2 regions of the Bacillus sp. MC1252 genome follow, and region 1 is predicted to be linked to the other one. Evidence: predicted binding sites of a transcription regulator. Region 1 holds the regulator's gene; the other holds the start of a gene.
What was found. Region 1 encodes LexA, which represses DNA repair genes until DNA is damaged. Its sites were predicted from a motif close to CGAACATATGTTCG; they were not measured.

Region 1 (3,528 bases):
CATTGACACGGCGAGAGCAAAGATTATATTAGAAAATACATTAAAACAGTGCTCGCAAAAAGGTGTTCAGCATTTGTACATTGATTTATCGGGTGTCGTCATTATTGATACAATGGTGGCTCATCAAATGTTTGATCTTGTCACGTCACTTCGGTTAATTGGGGTGGAGACGACCATTTCAGGGATCAGACCAGAAATCGCTCAAACAGCTGTGCAGCTCGGGCTTCCTTTTCATGAATTTCGCACGGCATCATCACTTGCCCACGCGCTAGATCACATGACTGAATTTTCTCCTAAATAAAAACCAGGCCTAGTAACGGGCCTGGTTTTTATTTAGATCACAGCGTCAATTTTTGTTACTTTCCAATCCTTTTGTACTTTCTCATAAGTGACAGTTCGTTTTACTTCACGTCCATCAAGTGTTGGGACTGTGAATTCATATGTGCGGATTGTATTTTTCTTAGAGACAAGTTTAGGTGTTGCTTTCTCCCAATTGAGCATGTTGTCTCCGTCACCGACTGGAACAGCCATTTTTCCATTATGAACAATAAACTGATAGTCTTTTAAACCATGAGTGATCGCATCTTTTGTGAAAACTTGAGATAGGTAGCTGTTTAGTTTTTTCTTTGTATCAAATGTTTTAGAAAGATAGTTGTATGTCATGTCTTTATAACTAAATGATTTTAATTTGTAATCTGAATGTTCATTAATTTTGTAGCCTGACATCGCACTCCAAAAGTGTTCTCGTGCATCAAGGGCAATATGTAACGCTTCTTTATTTGTTAAAGCGGCTGGTTTTTTGGAAGCGGCTAGTGTTGTTGATTGTAATGAGATCATAAGCATAATAGCAGTTAATAAAACAAATAATTTTTTCAAGGCGATTGCCTCCTTTTTTAAATGAAAACTTCTTATGTTACAAATGTTACAATAATTACAGTGATATTACAAGTGTTAAATCTAAAAGTTTTTTATTTCTTTTCTTTCTACCTATATAACGTTTGAGCGAGACAAAAAGTTTTCATTTTTTTATTTTTTCTTCTTCACTACTATTTAACCGTTCTACAGAAGAACAAAACGTCTTTTGGAAAAATTTCTATTTGGACGTTCAACACCCTTTTTCATTTATGACATATACTGTCGTGATGAATGTCTAAGAAAGTGGTGTTTAATATGTATCATCCGTATGAAGGTATGTGGAATGGGTACTTATATGATAGGCAGGTACAAGGATGGCCATCGCTTCCTGTTCCTCAAGTTGGAGGATTTCCTGGGTTTCCAATCGGAGGGGGAGGTACTGGGCCAGGGCAAGGTTCAGGCGGACAATCAGCCCCGCCAGCTCCGCCGCAGCATATCATCTCACAGTATCAGCAAGCAGTCTCTCAGCCTCAAAGTATGCAGTCACTTATTTCAGGGCAAAGTGTAAGTGGAGGCCAGCAAACTGTTCAGTTTGCAGCGGGATGTAATAGAAGATGGACGATTGTGTTCCTTAGAAACGGTCAAGTATTTTTAATGTATGTGCTTTCCTCACAGCCTTTTGGCCGTACAACAGGCTTTATATGGCCGAACTTTACATTTGGTTCGTTCCCAAGTTCGAGTATTCTTGCTTATTCTTGTTCATAAAAGAAAAAGCCGGTTCTCATCAGCAACTGATGAAATACCGGCTTGTTTTAATGAATATTTCGAAATACGCCAATCACTTTACCTAGTATACTCACATTCTGTAAAATAATCGGTTCCATTGATGGGTTCTCTGGCTGTAATCTAAAGTGTGTATCTTCCTTATAAAAACGTTTCACTGTGGCTTCATCTTCCTCTGTCATCGCGACCACAATATCTCCATTGTTGGCAGTGCTTTGCTGACGGACAATGACATAGTCCTTGTCCAAAATACCCGCATCAATCATACTTTCTCCCATAATTTCAAGCATAAATACTTGTTCATCTGGCGCTGCAAAAGTCTCTGGAAGAGGGAAGTATTCTTCTACATTCTCAACAGCCGTGATAGGCAAGCCGGCTGTTACTTTTCCGATGACTGGTACATTCATTACAGCACTCTTTGGAATATTCATTTCCTCTTCATCTAGTACTTCGATCGCTCTAGGTTTTGTCGGGTCTCTTCTAATTAAACCCTTTGTTTCTAGTCTAGCTAAATGTCCATGGACAGTTGAGCTGGATGCTAGACCGACAGCTTCTCCAATTTCACGAACGGATGGGGGATAGCCCTTGCTTTTTACTTCTTCTTTGATGAATGTCAGGATATCGAGTTGTCTTTTTGATAGCTTCGTCATCTTTTGCACCTCAAAACGTCAATTTTAAAGAAATTATAGCATGTTTTTCCTAACAGTACAAACATAGGTTCGAAAAAAACGTTTGACAGAAACGTTTGTTCGTATTTATAATGAATGACAGAAAGAGCGAACGCATATTCTGTTAGGGGAGATGACATTATGAGGTTAAAAGAATCTATTATTTTTATTGGGGTATTCTCATTCATCGTTGGCATATTTCTCTCACTTATCGCAGTCACTAGCCATAATGATCCAAATCAATATGTTAAAATAGAGGTTCAATCAGGTGATACTCTTTGGGGGTTAGCTGATCAAGTAAACGACAGTAAATCAATCGACAAAAATGCGTTTATTGACTGGGTAACCGAACACAATGATCTTGCTTCAACTGAAATCCAGCCTGGAGACATCCTTGTGATACCAGTCAAAAAAGAGCATCCAGTCGTATATCAACTTGCAACAGTACAGTAGAAAGGTCGATTGAAGAGATGAACGCAATCATTTATGCGAGAGTCAGTACTGTCAAAGAAGAGCAGGAAACCTCGCTGAAAAGACAAGAAGAAGAATTGCTAGCTTTAGCTGCTTTGCACAAGATGAATGTGGTCAAAGTCATTAAAGAAAAAGCGAGTGGATACGATCTAGATCGTAATGGTGTTTTTGATATGCTTGCTACGCTGAAAGAAGAGTCAATAGATGCTGTTCTCATTCAGGATGAGACGCGCCTTGGAAGAGGACAAGCAAAAATTGCGCTTCTTCATTGTCTTTTTAAAGAGAAAGTAAAGGTGTATAGTGTTTTTCATAGAGGAGAGCTTGAGCTTTCAGAAGCAGATGAGATGGTCATTGAGATTGTAGGAATCGTGGAAGAGTATCAACGAAAAATTCATAACCTGAAAATTAAGCGGGGAATGAAGAGGGCTGTTGAGCGCGGGTATCAGCCTGAACTCAATTTAAAACACCGTGAGCAGGCGCCTGGCCGTGAGCGAATTGAAGTACCGATTTCAGAAATTGTTCGATTAAGAAAAAACAACATGACGTTCGCCGAAATCGCAGCAACACTTCAGGGACTAGGCTTTGACATTTCAAAGGCGACGGTGCATAGAAGGTATCAAGAATATGAAAAAGCTCTTACCACGTAAAGTGTGAATTGTTGTAAAAATGAATGATATTTAGTAGTATTTAGAGAAAATGTTTTAAAGGAGTTTGTCATGATTTCTAAAAAGCAGCTTGCAAGAATAAATGA
Region 2 (3,528 bases), 540 kb from region 1:
AAAAGAGGGAGCAGATTTTAGTGTTGTAGCAAGCGAAGTCCCAAAATTATCAAGTGGAACCTCACGTGCAACTGAAAATATTGAAAGCTCATTGCAAGGGATTTTCTCTAACATCCAAACATACATTACTTGAGAGTAAGGAACATATGATGGGGTCATCATTAGACCAAGCTTTACTTGTGACAGAGTTTAGTGAAATTGTGGAGCGGTTGACTGTGGTAAGCAAAGAAAGGAAAGGCTTTATGCAAAAGGTGATGTAAACGTAAAAAAACGAATCTAAAGAGGATTCGTTTTTTGATGACTCGTTATTTTCTGTTTCTTTTTTCAAAGCGATAATCGTACGTTTCGCCTTTTACAACATTTAAAAACTCGTGTCCAATTTGAACCAGCTGTGTATTTTTCCATTTGATGAGAGGATCTTTATCAGGGTATTTCCAGTAAATCGTTTTCTTTCGATGGGTCAGTTTGTTTTCAATTTCTGCTCTGACTGCGTTCTCCTTTAGCTTTCCTCCACTATGACGATAGGTGTTGATGATATATGTTCCGTCGGGTGATGACATAGAGCGGATGAATGTTCCATGAGACACGCCTTGAAGAGAGAAGCATTTCCAATAAATGATACCAGCAAAGCTAATGAATAAGATGACAAGGATGATGGTGGTTTTCTTTTTTAACATGAATTCCTCCAGATTTAGATCACAATAATGCTAATTTATGAGAGAGAATACAAAAAGATTCATATAGTCTAAAAGTTCTACTTGTTTCAATTATCGGTCATTTTTTCTCAAAATTCAACAGAAAGCCGTAAAGATAAGGAAAATTTAAGGATGTCTTCATGTGGATAGACGATTCGAAAACACTTTACAAAAGAATTTGAGATCAGTAGACTTATGCTCATATAGAGGAATGGGGCAGATAGAATGACGCAAATCATCGATACGTATCAAAATTATGAAGAGCTTTCCGCTCATGAAAGAAAAGGGATTGACTATCAAATTCTACACAAGCGGGAAGGAGATCAGCTTCTGATTTTGTCGCCTCATGCCGGAGGAATTGAATCAGGCGTGAGTGAGCTGATCCATGAATTAGCAAGCGATTATTCAATGTATTTATTTGAGGGCCTTAAAGTGAAAGGCAATCATGTTCTTCATATTACAAGCACACGTTTTGATGAGCCGATTTGTCTTTCTCAAGTGCATACACATCATTATACGTTTGCGCTCCACGGCTACGGAGAAACAGACGTGCTTCAAACATTAGTGGGCGGTACAGACAGAGAAAGAGCTGCAGAAACCGTGAAACGTTTAACATTGAATGGTTTTCCTGCATTGCTTTTGTCTGAATCAGATCGTTTTTCTGGAACACATCCTCATAATATTAATAATCAATGTCTGACAGGAAAAAGCGTTCAAATTGAAATCAGTCAAGCTCAAAGAAGAGCATTCTTTCAAGACTTTAGGCGGCGCTACCGGCGTGATACACAAAATGAACAATTTTATAGATACACAAATGTACTGAAACAAGTATTAAGCCTTTATGAATAAACCTCTTTTGTCATGCGTGCAGGTGTTTACGTTTGATAAGCAGCTTCTTTTTCCGCAACCCTTTCCGCTTTCATTAAATAGGAAGTAAACTCCTTTTGAAAGCGAATGCCTACTCTTCGCTGTTCGAATAAGGCAAGCCGTTTTTCAGCAAAAGCCCAGGTGACGTGAAATGTTTGAGCAATTTGCAAAATAGCTTGCTGACGTAGATTTGGAAGCTTCATTTGCAGGAGCAAAAAGGTCGGAACACAAAAGTGATACATGAATTGTTTTGCCTGAAACTCTTGCAGTTCTCGAAAGAGCCTATGCATTTTGAAATGATTGCCTGCGTGTTTCAACACATGACAGAGCTCGTGGGCAAAATCCTGCCACTGTTCTTCTGGTGATAGGGATCTGTTTAAAATAATACTGTAAAGACCTTGATGTTTGATCATCATGCTGCCGGTATCCTCGTAATGGACCCATACATGAAATTCAGAAGCGATCCTTTGCATGTCTACATATGCAGGACCGCTTATTTGTAGTTGAGCGTATAACCGTTTAATATCTTCTTCTAAATGGGTTAAAAAATAAGTCATTTAAAAACCTCCACACAAACGTATGTTCTATTTTTGGCATAAAAGAAAAGTCCGTATAGGACTAAATGGCTAATAAAGCTATCGCTTACTTTTTATATCGGCTTGTTTTTAACAATTTTAACATAAAATCAAAGAAAAATGGAATTATTTCCTGTTTTTTTCTTCATTTTTTCATTTTCACTATTAAAAAGGGAAGATTGAATTCAAATTTTACCATAGTCTTATAACTAAAACAAACAAAATTTGTCTTACGAATGCCACCGATTGATGAGAAAGATCAATTCAATCTAGCAAAAGGGAGTGCAGAACATGGTACAAATTTATCAAGATTTTATTCCAGTTGGAAACGGAAACCGGCCAGGATACGCCATGACACCGATGTATGTGACTGTTCATAACACAGCAAATACATCTAAGGGAGCTGACGCGAAAAGTCATGCGGCATACGTCAAACGACCAACGACAGAGGTGAGCTGGCATTTTACAGTGGATGATCGTGAAATTTTTCAGCATCTGCCTTTAAATGAAAATGGCTGGCATGCAGGGGACGGACATGGGAATGGTAATAGGAAATCGATCGGAATTGAAATTTGTGAAAATGAAGATGGGAACTTTCAGCAGGCTGTCAAACATGCTCAATGGCTCATTCAAAAGCTATTAAAAGAACATGACATTCCATTAGTAAATGTGGTTACACATGAGCATTGGTCTGGAAAAGCATGTCCACGCCTGCTTCTATCTACATGGGATGCATTTAAAAAAGGAATTGAAACCGCAGGTGATCCGGCGACGGTCATCACGTATGTGGTCAAAAGCGGGGATACGTTAACAAGTATTGCTAAAGCCCATGGCGTCACTGTGAGTGATTTACAGAAATGGAATGACATTAACGACCCGAACACGATTCAAATTGGACAGGTTCTCAAAATTTATCGCAATGATGGAAAAATCATGTATGAGCTGCCAGATGGGATTTTAAAGGTGACATCTCCTTTGACGAAGGGGGAGCACGTACGCCTCGTCCAAAAAGCGCTTGCCGCTGTTTATTTTTATCCTGATAAAACGGCTGTAGATAAGGGAGTTGACGGAATTTACGGGGAAAAAACGGCCAATGCTGTAGCGCGTTTTCAGCTGATGAATGGTCTGACAAGTGATGGGGTATACGGACCTAATACGAAGAAAAAGCTGCTTGAGCAATTAAATAAGTGAGTTTTTCTGTTTGTATGAATGAATGACTGCTTCACTTTTTTCATTTAATTGGCGGACATAAGGGGACGGCTGAAATTCAGCAAACTGAACATATCTCAATTGTTTGATTTTCTTTTTCATTTTGGCACCTCAATGGTTACAGCATATGGTTTTATTGTATGCGAATCGATGTAAAAAAGGAATCAGGACGCGGGTTTAGT

Region 2: ACYH0L_RS05960 (ImmA/IrrE family metallo-endopeptidase) is a predicted target of LexA. The motif match lies at 2,135-2,148, and genes of this name have one in related genera.

What each region holds. Positions count from the first base shown of each region.
Region 1 covers NZ_CM166369.1:1,727,954-1,731,481, forward strand. The annotation lists gene ACYH0L_RS08645 (STAS domain-containing protein) at 1-301, shown strand, start outside; gene ACYH0L_RS08650 (IseA DL-endopeptidase inhibitor family protein) at 334-876, opposite strand; gene ACYH0L_RS08655 (hypothetical protein) at 1,171-1,620, shown strand; gene lexA (transcriptional repressor LexA) at 1,668-2,288, opposite strand; gene yneA (cell division suppressor protein YneA) at 2,448-2,759, shown strand; gene ACYH0L_RS08670 (YneB family resolvase-like protein) at 2,777-3,424, shown strand; gene ACYH0L_RS08675 (DUF896 domain-containing protein) at 3,494-3,528, shown strand, end outside.
Region 2 covers NZ_CM166369.1:1,192,776-1,196,303, forward strand. The annotation lists gene ACYH0L_RS05945 (methyl-accepting chemotaxis protein) at 1-133, shown strand, start outside; gene ACYH0L_RS05950 (DUF5412 domain-containing protein) at 306-677, opposite strand; gene ACYH0L_RS05955 (poly-gamma-glutamate hydrolase family protein) at 921-1,544, shown strand; gene ACYH0L_RS05960 (ImmA/IrrE family metallo-endopeptidase) at 1,571-2,119, opposite strand; gene ACYH0L_RS05965 (N-acetylmuramoyl-L-alanine amidase) at 2,429-3,328, shown strand; gene ACYH0L_RS05970 (hypothetical protein) at 3,317-3,448, opposite strand.